Linked DNA regions of Shimia isoporae. The protein of the gene in region 1 interacts with the protein of each later gene in a pairwise test. Links are inferred from orthologs where the notes say so. Each region holds a gene or a part of one and is shown on either strand. Other genes may lie near its edges.

Evidence for each region.
Region 2: the proteins of ybgC (region 1) and secA interact in binary tests that used the Escherichia coli proteins (3 or more experiments, as listed by UniProt). The link is inferred for Shimia isoporae from one-to-one orthologs.

Annotation. Positions count from the first base shown.
Region 1 is NZ_SMGR01000001.1:706,317-714,622, reverse strand. Bases 2,311-5,197 are described here. They hold ybgC (tol-pal system-associated acyl-CoA thioesterase), read right to left. Parts: upstream 4,004-5,197; coding sequence 3,617-4,003; downstream 2,311-3,616. Other genes in these bases: BXY66_RS03515 (mechanosensitive ion channel family protein), read right to left, coding at 4,076-5,197; tolQ (protein TolQ), read right to left, coding at 2,831-3,505; tolR (protein TolR), read right to left, coding at 2,348-2,827; BXY66_RS03535 (energy transducer TonB), read right to left, coding at 2,311-2,331. Also shown: Tol-Pal system beta propeller repeat protein TolB, read right to left, coding at 1-1,249; more of BXY66_RS03535, read right to left, coding at 1,246-2,310; more of BXY66_RS03515, read right to left, coding at 5,198-5,359; BXY66_RS03510 (glutamate synthase-related protein), read right to left, coding at 5,484-7,016; BXY66_RS03505 (hypothetical protein), read right to left, coding at 7,159-7,788; Holliday junction branch migration DNA helicase RuvB, read right to left, coding at 8,051-8,306.
Region 2 is NZ_SMGR01000004.1:171,874-180,518, forward strand. The notes cover bases 1,001-4,226. They hold secA (preprotein translocase subunit SecA), read left to right. Parts: upstream 1,001-1,317; coding sequence 1,318-4,026; downstream 4,027-4,226. Other genes in these bases: BXY66_RS17710 (peptidylprolyl isomerase), read right to left, coding at 1,001-1,145; BXY66_RS17720 (translocase), read left to right, coding at 4,121-4,226. Also shown: bifunctional glutamate N-acetyltransferase/amino-acid acetyltransferase ArgJ, read right to left, coding at 1-273; more of BXY66_RS17710, read right to left, coding at 276-1,000; more of BXY66_RS17720, read left to right, coding at 4,227-5,137; BXY66_RS17725 (phosphate ABC transporter substrate-binding/OmpA family protein), read left to right, coding at 5,158-6,717; RadC family protein, read right to left, coding at 6,720-7,481; BXY66_RS17735 (amino acid ABC transporter substrate-binding protein), read left to right, coding at 7,673-8,521. UniProt on the Escherichia coli protein: Required for protein export, interacts with the SecYEG preprotein conducting channel.

The DNA.
Region 1 (8,306 bases):
CGACCGAATAAAGCGCGCTTACGCCATCCGATCCCCGTGTCTCGCGTGTGAACATAATGACCCGACCGTTGGGCGCCCATGTCGGCCCCTCATCAAGGAACGAGGCGGTCAGCAACCGCTCTTCGCTGCCATCCGTGCGCATAACGCCGATGTGGAACCGGCCTTTGTTCTGTTTGGTGAAGGCGATCAGATCCCCGCGCGGGCTCCAGACCGGCGTGCCATAGCGCCCCTGACCGAAACTGATGCGCTTTGCCTCGCCGCCACCTGCATTCATAACGTAAAGTTGCGGACTGCCGGATCGGTCGCTTTCGAATACGATCTGCTTGCCATCGGGGCTGAAACTCGGCGCGGTCTCGATTGAAGGTGTCGATGTCAATCGACTGCGCTTCCCGCTTCCGATGTCCATCTTGTACAGGTCGGTGTTGCCCCCCTCTGTCACAGACATCACCACGCTCTTTCCGTCCGGACTGAAACGCGGTGCAAAACTCATCGTCCCGCTCTGGTTGCTCAATACGCGGCGCTGAGCAGAACCCACGTTCAACAGATAGACCTGCGGAAATCCTGTTTCATAGCTCGTGTACAGAACCCGGTCGCCGGTGGGCGAGAAACGCGGCGCAAGGACAATATCCTTGCTGTCTGTAAGATAGGTCAGGTTCGCCCCGTCATAATCCATCACGGCAAGGCGCTTCTTGCGGTCGTTTTTGGGGCCCGTCTCGCTGACGAACACGACGCGGCTGTCAAAGTAGCCGCCTTCGCCAGTAATCCGGCTATACACCGCGTCCGCAACCTTGTGCGCCATACGCCGCCAACCGTCCGTGGTACCTTTGAACCGCAAACCGTTACCAAGCTCCTGCCCGGCAAACACGTCAAAAACCCGGAACTTCACCTCAAGCTGATTGCCCGACACCGAAACGCCACCGGTGATCAGCGCTTGCGCGTTGATCGCTTTCCAGTCCGCGAACTGCACAGGACTGCCGAAATGCGTGATCGTCGAGATATGCGCCTTGGCCGGAATTTCGCGGAACAAGCCGGTTCCATTCAGGTCCGCCGCGATAACCCGGGCCAGATCTTTGGAGATCTGGTTTGACCCCGGGGTCTCAGCCACAAAATCCGGCACGGCATAAGGCAAAGGCTCGATCACACCATCAGTGATCTCGATCCGCAAAGGTCCACTTTGCGCCTGTGCCGATTGCCCAAAGGCACCCAAGGCACAGAGTCCGATCAGAAGGGTCGCAGCCAGTTTCTTCATTTGCGCCTCATTTTCTCCGGATTGAAGGTAATTTCCACGTCTTTCCAGTGGTCGTATTTTTCTTGTGGCAGATCATAGCCGCTTTTCTGGCATCGAAGAACGGCTCTTCGTGCCGCCTGAAATGCCGTGCGCACAGCGGCTTCATCGCCGCCAGTGGCATCAATCAGCCTCACATCACCCTGCACCTTGCCGTTGCGATCGAGTGACAGCCCGACAATCACGGTCACGTCCGCAGCACGGCTGCCCACATCCACGACCCAGCATTGTTGCACGGAAAGGCGCAACGCATCTTTCTCTCCACCGGTCAGCGGTGGTCCCGAAGGCGCTGGAGACGGCTCGCTCTCCGCGGCCTCTGCCAGTGCCGCGGCAACTGCGTCGTCCGTTGGCGTGGGGGTGGGTGTCGGCTCCGGCTCGGTCACAGCAGGGCGTGCCGGGCGCAGTTTCGGGCGCAACGAGCTTGTGGGGGCTGCGCTGGCCACGTCTTCCTGTTTTGGTTCCGTGATGATTTCCGATGAGGCCGCCTCTGGAGCAGTGTCCTCAAGCACCTCTTCCGCTGCCTGACCGGACTCGTCAGGCTGGGTGGCTTCCTGAACATCGTCCGCAATCGTGGTGTCAGGTTTGGGTTGTGCCACAGGCTCGGGTGCCACCCGGTCTGCCGGCACAGGATCAGGCTGAACCGGTGTATTGGGAATTACAACAGCGGTATCGACCTCCGGTTCGGGCAAAACCGGTGCATCATCCATCACGTCTTCCGGTTCGGGCGGCTGCGGGTCGGGCACAACCGGAGCCGTATCCGGCTCGGTTTCGACAATCTCTTCGGGAGCAACCTGCGCAACGTCCTCGTCGGGCTGCTCTGCAACTTCGGGTGCTTCGGTTGCTTCTGGCGGTTTGGGAGCGACAACCTCGGAACTCAGGTCCGGCGCTTCTCCCGGTGGCGTTAGCGCTGCGAACTCTTCTGCCGTAATGATCGCTACTTCAGACACCTCGACAGGCGGCAGGTCCGAGCGGAAAGCACCGCCAAACAGAACCCAGCCGATCAGCCCCACATGGGCCGCGCCAGAGATATAATGTCCGATATGCACCTATTCGCGCTCCGGCTTATTGCCCGTCTTGCCCGTCAAGTGTCGGCCCGCCGACATCGGTCACAAGACCCACGTTTGAGAACCCGCCCGCATTGAGCGCTCCCATGACCTGCACCACGGCCTCATAGGGGATTGCCCCGTCGGCGCGCAGATATACGCGATCACTGTCGCGCTCTGCGGCAACCGCACGCAGCATAGGCACGAGCTCGTCGGCAGCAACTTGCGTCGTCATCACGCTGATGGACAGGTCTGCGGCGATGGTCACGGTCAGGGGTTCTTCCTGTTCGCCCGGCAAAGGGTTCGCCGCTGTCTTGGGCAATTCCACGGGCACTCCGACGGTCAGGAGCGGCGCTGCCACCATGAAGATGATGAGTAACACCAGCATGACGTCCACAAACGGTGTCACGTTGATTTCGCTCATCGGCTGGCTGCCACGCCGGCTGCGGCGACGCCGTTTGCCGCCGCCTCCGCCTGATTTCATTACACCCGCGCCCATAACTCAGGCGTCCAACTGACGGCTGAGGATGGTGGCAAACTCATCGGCAAAGGCCTCATATCCGGCGATGATCCGGTCGCTGTCCGCGCTCAGCTTGTTGTAGAAGATCACCGCGGGGATTGCGGCAAGCAAACCCAGCCCCGTCGCCAAAAGCGCCTCGGCAATACCCGGTGCCACAACTGCAAGATTGGTGTTCTGCTGCGCGGCGATCTCGATAAAGGCATTCATGATGCCCCAGACGGTTCCGAACAGCCCCACAAATGGCGCCGTCGATCCGACCGTCGCGAGAATGGGCAAACCGTGTTGCAGCTCGTCTGCTTCCTTGGCGATGGCCACATCCATAGACCGGTCAATCCGGCTTGTGGCGTTCGCGATCAGCCCGCCATCCTGACGGTGGCTGCGCTGCCATTCGACCATTCCGGCTGCAAAAACCCGCGCCGAACGCCCACTGGGTTCCGGCCCAATCTCTTCGAACAGCTTGTCCAGTGGTTCTCCAGACCAGAAAGCCCGGTCAAACCGCGCCGCCTCGCGCCGCGCTTTGCGATACATGATGTGTTTCTGGATAATCACCGACCAGGCCCAAAACGAGGCCACGATCAGCATGATCATCACTAGTTTTACGGTCAGGGTTGCGCGCGCAAATAACGCCCACATCGAAAAATCGACTGCTGCTTCCATACTGCCTGCTCTGCTTTCGGCCCTCTTCTGGGGCTTTGATTTGCTGGAAAGTTAACGCAGGTCCAGTGCGAAAGCTATCAATTTGGCGTCAGAGGCAGCAAATGCCCCTGATTAGTGCACCATTTGGCGGATATCCGCCGGTAAACGCACCGGTTGGCCTGTTTCGTTCATGCAAACCACGGTCACAGTCGCCTGAAACAACAGCTCCTCGCCCCGTTTTACCCACTGATCCATGACCAGTCGCGCTGCGGAAACGCTGCTCACCTTCGTCTCGACGGTCAACTGGTCGTCCAGAACGGCGCTGCCAAGGTAGTCACATTCCACCCGCCGCACCGCAAAGACGATACCTTCTTCCTTCATCTTAAGCTGATCCATCCCGATCTCGCGCACCCACTCGCTGCGACCACGTTCGATGAACTTGAGATAGTTGGCGTAATAGACGATCCCCGCCATGTCGGTGTCTTCATAGTAGACGCGGATCGGCAGGGTGTAGATCATGGCAGGTGCTCCGGAATAAGGTTGTCAAATGCGTAGGAGGAAACCGACGTTTGGGCAATACCCACCGTGCCCTCACCCATCCGCCTGGATCAGATGCACATCGCGCTGCGGGAACGGGATGGAGATGCCTTCGGCGTCAAAGGTCTCTTTCACCAGCCCCGTCAGGTCCCAGTACACGTCCCAATAATCTTCCGTCCGCACCCAAGGACGACAGAACAGATTGACCGAACTTTCCCCGAGTTCCCCGACAAAAATCGCAGGCGCCGGATCCGGCAAACAACGTTTGTCCGCAGCCACAAGTCCCTTCAAAACCTCAAGGGCTTCCGGCGCGCTATCGGAATAGGCGATACCAAACACCAGATCCACACGACGGGTTTTGGCCGCACTCACGTTGGTAATCACATCCCCCCAGATCTTGGAGTTCGGCACAACGATGATCTGGTTGTCGAACGTGCGGATTTGCGTGGAAACGACCGACATGTCATCCACCACACCGCTGGCCCCCGACACTTCGATAAAATCGCCGGTATCGAAGGGTTTGAGAACCATGATCATCAAGCCGCTCGCCAGATTGCCGAGCGTGTCCTGTAGCGCAAAACCGAGGATAAAGCTCAACCCGCCAAACACGGCAAACAGAGGTGTGACGTTTACCCCTGCGATGCCCAGCGCAATCATCAGCCCGACAACAACTGTGATCCAATAGACTACGGTCAAAACAAACCCACGCAAAAGGTTCGACATCGCGGGCAGCCGCCGCAATCCGCGGGCCGCGAGATTGCGCACAAACCGTGCAACAAACAACAAGACAATCAGGGAAACAAAGAACACGGACGTCTTCATCAAAAAGCCCAGCCCGCCATCGCGCGATCCCAACCAATCCCAAGCAATGGAAAACAGCGTTGCCGGATTGGTTGCTCGAATCGTCGCCCCTGCAACCACGGTCAAATACCTTTGGTGGGGGTCAATTTCTTCTGCCTTGCCGCCCTTGGCGGTCCAACTGGCAATAACGGCACGATAATTGTCAGCCACGCGCGTCTGCTGTTCCAGCGTCGCCTCAACCTGTGCCCGCGCCGCTTTTGCTGCGTCACTATCTCCGCCATCGTCTTTCTGGCTCAATTCCACAAACTCGGAGATGACGTCCGAAAGGTGACCCTGCCACACATCAGCAAGCTCCGAAATCTGCGCAACGGTCAGCGGAACCACAAACAGTTCCAATTTTTCGGTTTCAACAGTCGGATCACTGGCTTGTGACACCATGTCTTCCGAAGACGCCTGTGCGCACGCCGCCCATACTCCGAATAGGAAAATCGTGAAAACGCACATCAGCCACTGGGGCAACGTTCTGAAATTCGCCATGTTCCAAAACCTTTCAAATCAACTACCCAGCATCTTTCCCTTTCGCTTAGCGCTTTTCAAGTTTGACAAATCAAAAGGCCACCCGCGGTTGAGCGGATGGCCAAAACTGGTCCGGGTAAATTGTCTAGATACCGATACCCGCGAAGCGAACACCGCTCAGGTCGGCCATTTCGCGCTTCCAGGTTGTGATGTCGTCGCGATTGAGATCTGACAGGCTGGAATGTCCGCACGCCCGCGCCAGAACCTGCATCAGTTCAACGCTTGCACCAAAGTACCGTGCCAATTTCTGGGCGCCCACCTGCACATCAAGCCGCTTGCGAAGTTCGGGCTTTTGCGTGGCCACCCCGACCGGACAATTGTTGGAGTTGCACATCCGCGCCGCGATACAGCCTACGGCTTGCATCGCCGAATTGGACACCGCCACCGCATCCGCTCCCAATGCCATCGCTTTCACAAAGTCCTCGGCCACCCGCAAACCGCCGGTGATCACCAAAGTAACTTCGCTGCCTGCCTTGCTGTCCAGATGTCGGCGCGCCCGTGCGAGGGCCGGAATGGTGGGCACTGAAATATGGTCGCGGAATATCAGAGGCGCGGCACCGGTTCCGCCGCCGCGTCCATCCAGAATGATGTAATCTGCACCCGCTTCCAGTGCAAAATCGATATCAGCTTCGATGTGGTTGGCAGACAGCTTGAACCCGATCGGAATGCCTCCGGACCTTTCCCGAACCTGATCCGCTACTTTCGCAAAGTCCGCAGGGGTCTTGAGATCCAAAAACGTGCTTGGGGAAATGGCGGCCTGCCCGGGCTCCAAACCCCGCACATCCGCGATCTTTCCCTGTACTTTCTCCCCCGGCAGATGGCCGCCAGTGCCGGTCTTTGCCCCTTGTCCACCTTTGAAATGGAATGCCTGCACGCGCTCTGTCAACGCCACATCCCATCCAAATTGGGCGCTCGCCAACTCATAGAAATAACGTGAGTTTTCCGCCTGCTCCTCTGGAAGCATGCCGCCTTCACCGGAGCAGATACCTGTCCCTGCCATCTGCGCGCCCCGCGCCAATGCGGTCTTTGCCTCTTCGCTCAAGGCCCCATAGCTCATGTCGGACACAAACAGCGGAATTTCCAGCGTCAGCGGCTTCTTCGCACGTGGTCCAATCACCACCGAAGTCGCAACCGGAGCATCGTCCAACAAGGGCTTTCGCGCCACTTGTGCGGGCAGGACCTGAATATCGTCCCAATGCGGTAGATCTTTGCGGGGCACACCCATCGACCCCATCTCGCCGTGGTGACCAAGCTTGCTTAACCCGTCGCGCGCCAGTTCATGAATTCGCGCCACAGTGGGTTCTTCCGGCGTCGGCACGGCCTCCGGCACATCCGACACCGGCTTCGGCGCCGGATCACCGATTTTGAGTTCCCCAAGTTTGGCGTGTGTTCCATCGCAAAACGGCGCATTCGCACTGGCTTTACACTGACACAAAAAGGCAGTGCCGCTCTTTTCGGCGACAAATTTCTTGGGTGTCATTCCTGTGCCAGCGTGACTTCCGTCACAGAACGGTTGGTTTTTGGACCGCCCGCAACTGCACCAGAAATAACTCTTCCCTTCTTCCAACTCGACTTTGGTGGGGTTGGTCGCCGCAATGATGGGCACGTCGCCTGCCATGATGTTCTCCCGTTCGCATAAGGTTGGTACGATTCACACTGCACGGAAGATCTAACGCACAAAACCCTATAGAAATGCACATCAAGGTGCGTAGAAGCGCAGAGGTAGCCGGAAGACAGCAAGGCCGGCTTTGGCCGCCTTGTCAGTTGTCCAGCCGCAGTCTTGCGAATAGCCTCAAAGCATGGCTGGCATCCACACTCGCCGGCGGCATCATCCGGTCATAGGCCGCCGCTGCCACGGCAGCAATCTCGGGCCGCAGGACCGTCGCGCCGCTGTCAGGCACCACCGCAAGCGGCGAGCTGTCGCGGAAAGCCTCCGGCCCCCAAGTGACAATCACCTGCACCGCCTCGCCCAACGCCAGCGCCTCTGCCGGAATTTTCGACATCGCTGCATTCATGCGCAAAAACACAAAAGCCGCCTGAATGGAGCCGTCATTGTCAAACCGGAAGGCCCGATACTGCGTGGCGTCTGCGGTCTGCAGCTTGCCGACCAGTTCTTCCAGCCCGGGGATCATCCGCTCAAGATCGGGCACATCCAACAATTCCGCCCATTCGCGGAAAAAGAACACCATCAGGTTGCTGCCAAGTTCAGGGTCGGTCTCCGCCATCTGGTGCCCAACGAGAGTTGCAACCGCTTCGATCGCGCCTTTCACGGTCGCCAGCGTCTCGTCCTGCACACCAAAAACCACCGGCGCGATTGGCCGTCCCCAACGGGCAAAGCCGTAGCTTCCGTCCTCACGTGTGAACAGGCGCTCTACGTCTTCAGGTGTCATCTCGGGTATCCTCTACCGATCTCAAATAGGCGCCCCACTTCTTGTCCAAAGCAGCGCCAAGGTCCACCCCCTGACATTGGCCAAAAAAACGCAAGAAGCCAAAAAGGTCGGCTAATTGTCATCAATATCAGATTGCATAGCATCCGATGCCAAATCCGCGCGACGCCAAGCTCTTCAAACTGTCGCAAACAAATCTCACTGTTCCAGCAGGCGCAAATACCATACCGACGCCAAACCGACGTTTTGCAGACGCTTTGCAGCCTCACCCAAACAGGTTCGATTGTTCATTTTTGCGTGGCGCCTCCAGCCCAAGATGACGCCATGCCTTTTGCGCCAACATTCTTCCTCTGGGGGTGCGCTGCACCAGACCTTGCTGCAACAAAAACGGCTCGATCACTTCCTCAATCGCGTCCCGGCTTTCGCTCAATGCCGCAGAAATTGTGTCGATCCCAACCGGCCCGCCACCATAGTTCTCAGCAATGAACGTCAGGTACCGTCGGTCAGCCCCATCCAGCCCG
Region 2 (8,645 bases), on another replicon or contig:
GTTCGCGTTTCCGGCATTCACCAAAATGGCAGCACCTTTGTCGTTATCCACACCAATTTTTTCCTGACAATCAAGGACTGCGGCCGAGCGCGTTGCCGACTTGGTGAATACGCCAGTCATAACTGTGCCTGGGGCAAGGTGCGCAAGCATCACGTCAAGTCGGTCGCTGTACTTTACGCCCGCCGCTACGCTTGCAAAGCGAGCGCCTTTGATTTCCGGCAATTCTGGAAATGTTCCGGGTGCCAACGGCGATACATGGGAGATTTCAGCCATAGTCAGTCCTGAACAACAACGTCTTCAAGAAGTTCGCCACGCCGAATGATCTCAGGGCTGAACGAGGCAGCATCCGTTTTGACGATCTCGGCATCCGCCGTCAGTTCGGCAATGTAATCACGAACGGCATCCTCTTGGGCTTCGCTCATTAGTTGCTCGCGCGTTTCCTCAAAGCTTGGCGCCGATACTTCGCGCGTGTCATTCAACTTGATGACGTGCCATCCAAACTGTGTTTGGACTGGTGCCGAAATGCCGCCAACGCTCATTTCGACGACGGCTGCTTCGAATGGCTGAACCATCTGGCCCATGCCGAACCAGCCAAGTTCGCCACCGGAAGGCCCAGAAGGTCCGGTGGATTTGGCCTTGGCCAGCTCCGCAAAATCCGCGCCGCCCTCCAATTCTGCGACAAGCGCAAGCGCTTCTTCTTCTGTTGCGACGAGGATGTGGCTTGCGTTGAATTCAGATTCATCAGCTAGATTTGCGAATTTGCGTTCGTAAACCTTGCGGAGGTCTTCGTCCGTGATCTCCCGCACAGAGATAAAATCTTCTAGCGCCTGGGTGGCCAAAAGCGCGCGTTTTTCATTTTCGAGCGTCAGTTCGACTTTTTTGGGCATCTCTTCGCCCATCGTGGCGGCCAAGGCGGTCTGTTGAATCAGTTGTTCGAGTATGCTGTCGAATAGAACGTTGTCGGGCAAATCCTTGTATTGCTCTGGCAACGCTTCGCGGACCGCAATCATTTGACCCAGTGTGATATCCGTGCCGTTCACAGTTGCCAGCACGGTTTCCGCAGTTGCTGTGTCTTCCGCAAGTGCGGGAGTGGCTATCATCAGCGCGACAGCGCCAGCGCGCAGGAATTTGAGGGTTTTTGACATCGTTTTGTCCTTGGCTGGGGCCGCATGGGTCGGCGGCGTTGACACTGTATGACACGCCCCTTACATCGCTTTGAGGCTGAGGCATACGCCTGTTTGCACCCTTGTATGGGGACCACGGCAGGACAGCAAGAAATAGCCTCGCACGAATGCGTCAATGAAGGACACGACAAGCATGCTCGGATTTGGAAAAATCGCCCGAAAGGTTTTCGGAACTCCGAACGACCGAAAGATCAAGGCGACGCGTCCTCTCGTTGATCAGGTCAATGCACTGGAGCCTGAGTTCGAAAAGTTCTCTGACGAAGATATCAAGGCCAAGACTCAAGAGTTATCTGAACGCGCCAAAGGTGGTGAACCACTGGACAAGTTGCTGCCTGAGGCATTTGCCAATTGCCGGGAAGCAGCAAAGCGGGCGCTGGGGCTGCGTGCATTTGATGTACAATTGATGGGCGGTATTTTCCTGCACCAAGGCAACATCTCTGAAATGAAGACGGGCGAAGGTAAAACTCTGGTTGCGACCTTTCCAGCTTATCTGAATGCGCTGACCGGTAAAGGCGTTCATGTAGTTACAGTGAACGACTATCTCGCCAAGCGTGACGCAGAATGGATGAGTAACGTTTTTGGTGCTCTCGGAATGACAACTGGCGTCGTGTATCCGCAACAGCCAGAAGACGAAAAACGTGCGGCATATGCCTGCGATGTCACCTATGCGACAAATAACGAACTCGGCTTTGATTACCTTCGTGACAATATGAAGTCCGAGTTGTCGGAAATGAGTCAGCGAGAGCACAACTTTGCAATTGTTGACGAGGTGGACTCTATCCTGATCGACGAAGCGCGGACTCCTTTGATCATTTCGGGCCCCGCTCAGGACCGCACCGAGCTTTATGTGGCGATCGATAAACTCATTCCGGACGTACAGGAAGACCACTACGAACTGGATGAAAAAACACGAAATGTGACTTTTTCGGATGAAGGCAACGAATTCCTGGAGGAACACCTTCAGGCCCGTGGTCTTCTGCCGGAAGGTCAAAGTCTATATGATCCGGAAAGCACGACAATTGTGCACCATATCAACCAAGGTCTGCGTGCTCACAAGCTTTTCACCAAGGACAAAGACTACATCGTTCGCGACAACCAGATTGTACTGATTGACGAATTCACCGGTCGTATGATGGCTGGCCGCCGTTTGTCTGACGGTTTGCACCAGGCCATCGAGGCTAAAGAAGGCTGTGATATCCAACCGGAAAACGTCACTTTGGCGCAGGTTACGTTCCAGAACTACTTCCGGCTGTATAACAAACTTGGCGGAATGACCGGCACTGCCGCGACTGAGGCCGAAGAATTTGCTGAAATTTATGGTTTGGGTGTGGTGGAAGTTCCCACCAACCGCCCAGTCGCTCGAGTTGACGATGACGATGCCGTCTATCGCACTGTGCGCGAAAAGAACGATGCTATTGTAAAGACGATCAAGGAAGCTCACGAAAAAGGGCAGCCTATCCTCGTTGGCACCACTTCCATCGAAAAGTCGGAGATGTTGTCAGTTTTGCTGAATGATGCCGGTATCAAGCATAATGTCCTAAACGCGCGGCAACACGAGCAAGAGGCGCAGATTGTTGCTGACGCAGGTAAACTGGGCGCGGTCACCATTGCTACGAACATGGCTGGCCGTGGTACCGACATTAAACTGGGCGGCAACGTTGAGTTCAAAGTACTGGAAGCAATCGCAGCTACCCCGGACGGGGACCATGAAAAAATCCGTGCTGACATCGAAACCGCGCACGAAGCGGATGAGAAGGCCGTAAAAGACGCTGGCGGATTGTTCGTTCTTGCAACCGAACGGCATGAAAGTCGACGAATTGACAACCAGTTGCGTGGCCGTTCTGGCCGCCAGGGCGACCCTGGCCGATCTTCGTTTTTCCTGAGCCTAGAAGACGATTTGATGCGTATCTTCGGGTCGGATCGACTCGAAAAAGTCCTGTCTACCCTTGGTATGGATGAAGGCGAGGCGATTGTTCACCCTTGGGTCAATAAGTCACTGGAACGCGCGCAGGCAAAAGTTGAAGGCCGCAACTTTGACATTCGGAAACAGCTTCTGAAGTTCGACGATGTTATGAACGATCAGCGTAAGGTTATTTTTGGCCAGCGCCGCGAAATAATGGAAGCCGAGGATCTTTCTGAAGTGGCACAGGATATGCGTCACGATGTGATCGCGGATCTTGTAGACCAGTACATGCCTCCCAAGACGTACGCTGATCAGTGGGATACTGAGGGATTGTATGCCGCAGCAATTGAAAAACTGGGCATTGATGTGCCGGTAATCGAATGGGCAGACGAAGAAGGCGTAGACGATGATGAAATCCGAGAACGTCTGGAAAAAGCCGCGGACGAGATGATGGCTTCAAAAGCTGTCAGCTTTGGTCCCGAGGCCATGAGAATGATCGAAAAGCAAATTCTGCTGCAAACGATCGATACCAAATGGCGCGAACATCTTTTGACTTTGGAGCACCTGCGTTCCGTCGTTGGCTTCCGTGGATATGCGCAACGCGATCCGTTGAACGAGTACAAAAACGAGTCTTTCCAGTTGTTTGAGGGGATGCTCGATAACTTGCGGGAAGACGTGACCACGACGTTGTCCCGAATCCGTCCGATCTCGGAAGAAGAGCAGCGTGAATTGGCCCAACAGATGGCGGCGCGCCAGCAACCCGCGCTTCAAGACGCCACGCCAGCTCCGCAAGAAGATGAGCCACAACCAAACCCCGAAAACGCGCTACAGGGTTTTGACGAGAACGACCCGACCACTTGGGGGAATCCGGGCCGAAATGACAAATGTCCTTGTGGTTCCGGCAAGAAGTTCAAACACTGTCACGGCCGCTTGGCCTGACCAATTTGCGACAGACTTAAATCAAAAGGGTGCCTTATGGGTGCCCTTTTTGTTTGTGACCTTGGACTTCCTGTTTGAAGTTCCAGAGGCTGCCATGCGCAATATGAGAAACGTCTATCGCCGCTATTCAATGGCGTGTGCGACCGCGACCATCGCAATCTTTATTGGTTTCGTGATGGAGCGTACTGAGGCCAGTCAGGCTATGGTGGTTCCTCAGGGCTCTTTGAAACCGGCGCCTTCTCTGGTTGTTCCGGCAAGTTTGGGTACGGGAGCTCTTCCGGTTGAAGAGGAAGCTGCACGCTTGCCTTTGCCACCAATGCCGAAAGACTACAGTACAGAAATTGTTTTACCAGGTGCGCCAACAGTTGTTGCGACTACGGACTCTCTTCCAAAGGGACTGATTTCAGAGCAAAGCGCTGCGCCGGAAGGGAACTGTGAAATCGAGTTGCGGGCGGAAGCAGGCGCTGGCGCGATGGTTCTGCTTTCTCTCAAAGCCCCCTGCTTAAGTGGTGAACGTGTAACTATCGAGCACGGCTCATTGGTTTTTTCCGAACTTGTTGGCGAGGAGGGGGTCGTCACTCGCTCAGTGCCAGCGTTGGCGGTAGAGGCGACGTTCTCTGCGCGTTTTGCCAACGGGCAGGCTGCGAGTGTCACTTTGGAAGTGGATAGTTTGGTGTTTTATGAACGCACCGTTATTCGTTGGACAGGAAACAGCGGGGTGGAACTCCACGCTCGAGAATTCGGTGCGTCCTACGGAGATGATGGCCACGTTTGGCGTGGGAGCGCTCGAGACATATCCGTACTTGTTGGCGGAATGGGCGGTTTTCTCACCGAATTAGGGGATGTACGTTTGCCGGATGCAGCCAGGGCGGAGGTTTATACTTTCCCTTCGGTGACGGCGCAGCGAAGCGGGCTGATTTCTCTAAGCGTTGAGGCTGAGATTACTGAAGCAAACTGCGGCAAAAGCATCTCCGTACAGACAGAGCGAATCAAAGACGGCGAAACGGTTGCCAGCCGCGAAATGGCTATGGACATTCCCGGATGTGAAGCGGCCGGACAATTTCTGGTGTTGAAAAACCTCGTGGAAGACCTGACAATCGCCCAAAAATAAATGGCGGTCAGGACATCCAGATGTTGAAATTCTGTGCGGCGATTTGCGCCGCACTTTGTTTATTTTCCGGTACCAGCGCGGTAAGGGCGCAAGATGTGACACTAAAGTCGCACGATGGTGCTGTTGAGATTGTGGGTACGCTGCTTGGCTTTGATGGAGAGTTCTACAGGGTGGAATCCATCTATGGTGAGCTGACAGTCGACGGTTCCGGTGTGACGTGCGAGGGCCCCGGATGCCCTAACCTTATCAACTATGTGGCTGATATTTCGATTTCTGGATCGGAGAGTATGGCCGAGGTTCTCATGCCGGCGCTGCTTGAAGCTTTCGCGCTTAGAAATGGCTACGGAATTTCACGAAAGGATGCCGGAGAAAATCGATTTGAGTACCATCTAACGCAACAGGACACTGGCGATCTGCGCGCAAAGTTTCGATTTCATGCCAGCAGTGCGGACGAAGGCTTCGCAGAATTGCTCGCGGACGAGGCTGATATTGCAATGTCGCTGCGTGAAATTCGGTCACGCGAGGCTGCGATGGGGTATGAGGCAGGTCTTGGCGACATGAGTGATACCAATCGAAGCCGTGTCCTTGCGCTTGATGGCATGGTACCCATTGTTGCTCCCGGAAATCCGATTTCCACTTTGTCATTGGCTGAATTGGCCAGAGTGTTTTCCGGCGATGTCCGGAATTGGACAGAGCTGGGTGGGCCAGATGCACCGATTTCGGTCCATCTAACCAAGGCCAGTTCAGGGTTTTCCCAAGCGGTAGAAGACCAGTTGATGGCGCAAGCCGGTCTCAAATTTTCCTCGGAAATTATTCGCCACGCAAAAACCGACACACTCTTGTCTGCGGTCTCTCGCGATCCGTTCGCCATTGGAATCACGAGCTTTTCCGACACAAACGCTACCAAGGTACTGACCCTGTCTGGCGCTTGCGGGTTTTCGCTTCAGGCGTCACGCCGCAACATCAAGACCGAGGACTACCCGCTCAATGCGCCGATGTTCCTTTATTTCCCAGCTCGTCGATTGCCAAAACTGGCGCGTGATTTTCTTGCCTATACCCGAGGGCCATCAGCTCAGGTTGTAATTCGGCGGGCGGGTTTCGTTGATCAGACCTCGGAAGAAATCGCTGTCAATTTACAAGGTGATCGACTGGCGAATGCAATTTCGGTTGTGGGCGACGATCTGACTTTTGAAGACACACAGGAGATGATGGCGACGCTTTTGGGTAAAAAGCGGCTGACGACGTCGTTTCGTTTTCAAACGGGTTCGTCGCGTCTGGATGCACAGTCACGATCCAACGTACACCAGTTGGCTCGGGCGATCGAAGGTGGTCGATATGATGCCCGAAAGCTTTATTTTGTTGGATTTTCTGATGGGGAAGGGCCAGCGAGAATCAACCGGAATATTGCTTTGAAACGGGCTGAAACTGTGAGGGACGCAGTCCTTAAAGCGGCAGAGACAGCCAATCCGGATCGGTTGGATCTTGAGGTGGTCGCCTTTGGGGAAGCAATGCCGATGGCCTGTGATGACACGTCATGGGGGCGGCAGGTGAACCGTCGCGTGGAAATCTGGGTCGACTGATTTCAGAGATAGCCCTCGGACCGGAAGCTGAGTTCGCGTGATTTCCCGATGATCAGATGATCGTGCAAAGTGATTCCGAGCACGTGTGCTGCTGTATTGATTTGTTGCGTCATAGTGATGTCGCTGTCTGATGGCGTCGGATCCCCGGATGGGTGATTATGCACTAAAATCAACGCGCTGGCGTTAAGCTCAAGTGCGCGTTTGGCGACCTCTCGAGGATAGACGGGCACGTGATTTACCGTGCCTTGAGCCTGTGCTTCATCAGCGATCAGGGTGTTTTTGGTATCGAGGAAAAGAACGCGGAATTGCTCTGTGTCTCTGTGTGCCATTGTGGTGTGACAGTAGTCGACCAACGCGTCCCAGCCAGACAGCACGTGGCGCTGCAAAACGCGGGATCGGGCAAGACGATGAGCCGCAGCTTCGACGATCTTGAGTTCGGTCACGATGGCGGTACCCACTCCTTTGACCTCTTCCAGGCGGGCAACCGGCGCGGACAGCACTGAGTTAAAATCTCCGAATTTTTTCAGCAGCTTATGCGCAAGTGGCTTTACATCCTGACGCGGAATTGCACGAAAAAGGACGAGCTCCAGCATTTCATAGTCAGGGAGCGCGTCTGCTCCTCCGCTCAAAAATCGCTCCCGAAGGCGTTTGCGATGGTCGCTGATGTAAGAAGGCAGTTTTCCGGGTGTCAGTGGGGCGACAGGAGCTTCGTCCGCCTCAAAGAGCGGCAAGGTCTTTTCGGAGAAACGACGCTGGTCTGACATCACATCAGCTTGCGTTGGCATGGTAAATCAAAGGTTAACGGATGCTGTGATGAGCGGGATCCGGTGTGTCTGCAAAACGTCGGTATTACGTCTGCAAAACGTCAGTGTCATTTTAAGTTGTGACGGCAGGGGTTCAATGGAATGCTTCAATAGGGTCGCATGGGATTTGCGGCGGGATGATGGAGACTTTGATGCGCATTTTTTTGGCGGCTGTTTTGGCTGCGACGACACTTACAGCGACCACCGGCAGCGGCCTTGCCCAAACTATTGAGCGCATCGTCGAACGGAACGAATTGCGTCTGGGGTATCGTCGCGACGCGCCACCGATTTCGTTTGAAACAACCGATGGTCATCCCAGTGGATACGCGCCCCAATTGTGCGTGCATGTTGCGCATGGGATCGTCAAAGCGCTCGAGGCAGAAAGCCTTGATGTGCAGTTTGTGAACGTCGACGCGACTGATCGGTTCGACAAAGTCGCCAACGGTGACATCGATCTCTTGTGTGGCGCTGCTACGATCACACTGGAGCGTCGCGCCGAGGTCGATTTTTCGATTCCGATCTACGTGGATGGAACTTCTGTGCTTCTGCCCGCGGGAGCGGAAGAAGATTTGCGCGCGCTCGAAAATTCAAAAGTGGGTGTTCGGCGCGGAACGACCACCGAGGCACGCATGCGAGAATTGCTGGACACGACGGGGCAGGAATTTGAACTTGTCCGGTTTGCCGACCACGAGAGCGCCATTGTCGCCATGGAAAGCGGAGACATCGGGGCCTATTTTGCGGATCAGTCGATCCTTGTGGGCCTATGGATGTCGAGCCCCAAGCGCGACAGCCTGAAGCTGGCACGTGAGATTTTCACGGTTGAGAAGCAGGGACTGGCGATGGCCCGTGGTGACACCGATTTTCGCCTGATGGTGGATGGCATTCTGTCCGACCTTTTTGCCAGCGGGGTGGTGCGCGAAACAATGGAAGCCGCAATTCCCGGTATTGAACCGGGGCAAGGTTTGAAAGCCATGTTCCTTATGGCGCCAATTGTGAAATAAAACTTACCGGGTCCATTAGAGAATTTTTGGGCCCGGATTTTTCGACTTGTTAAAATTTTATTTCTAAGGTCTTTTGCCCCAAACAACCAAAAGACGACTATTTAATGCCTTTCAAAAATTTACT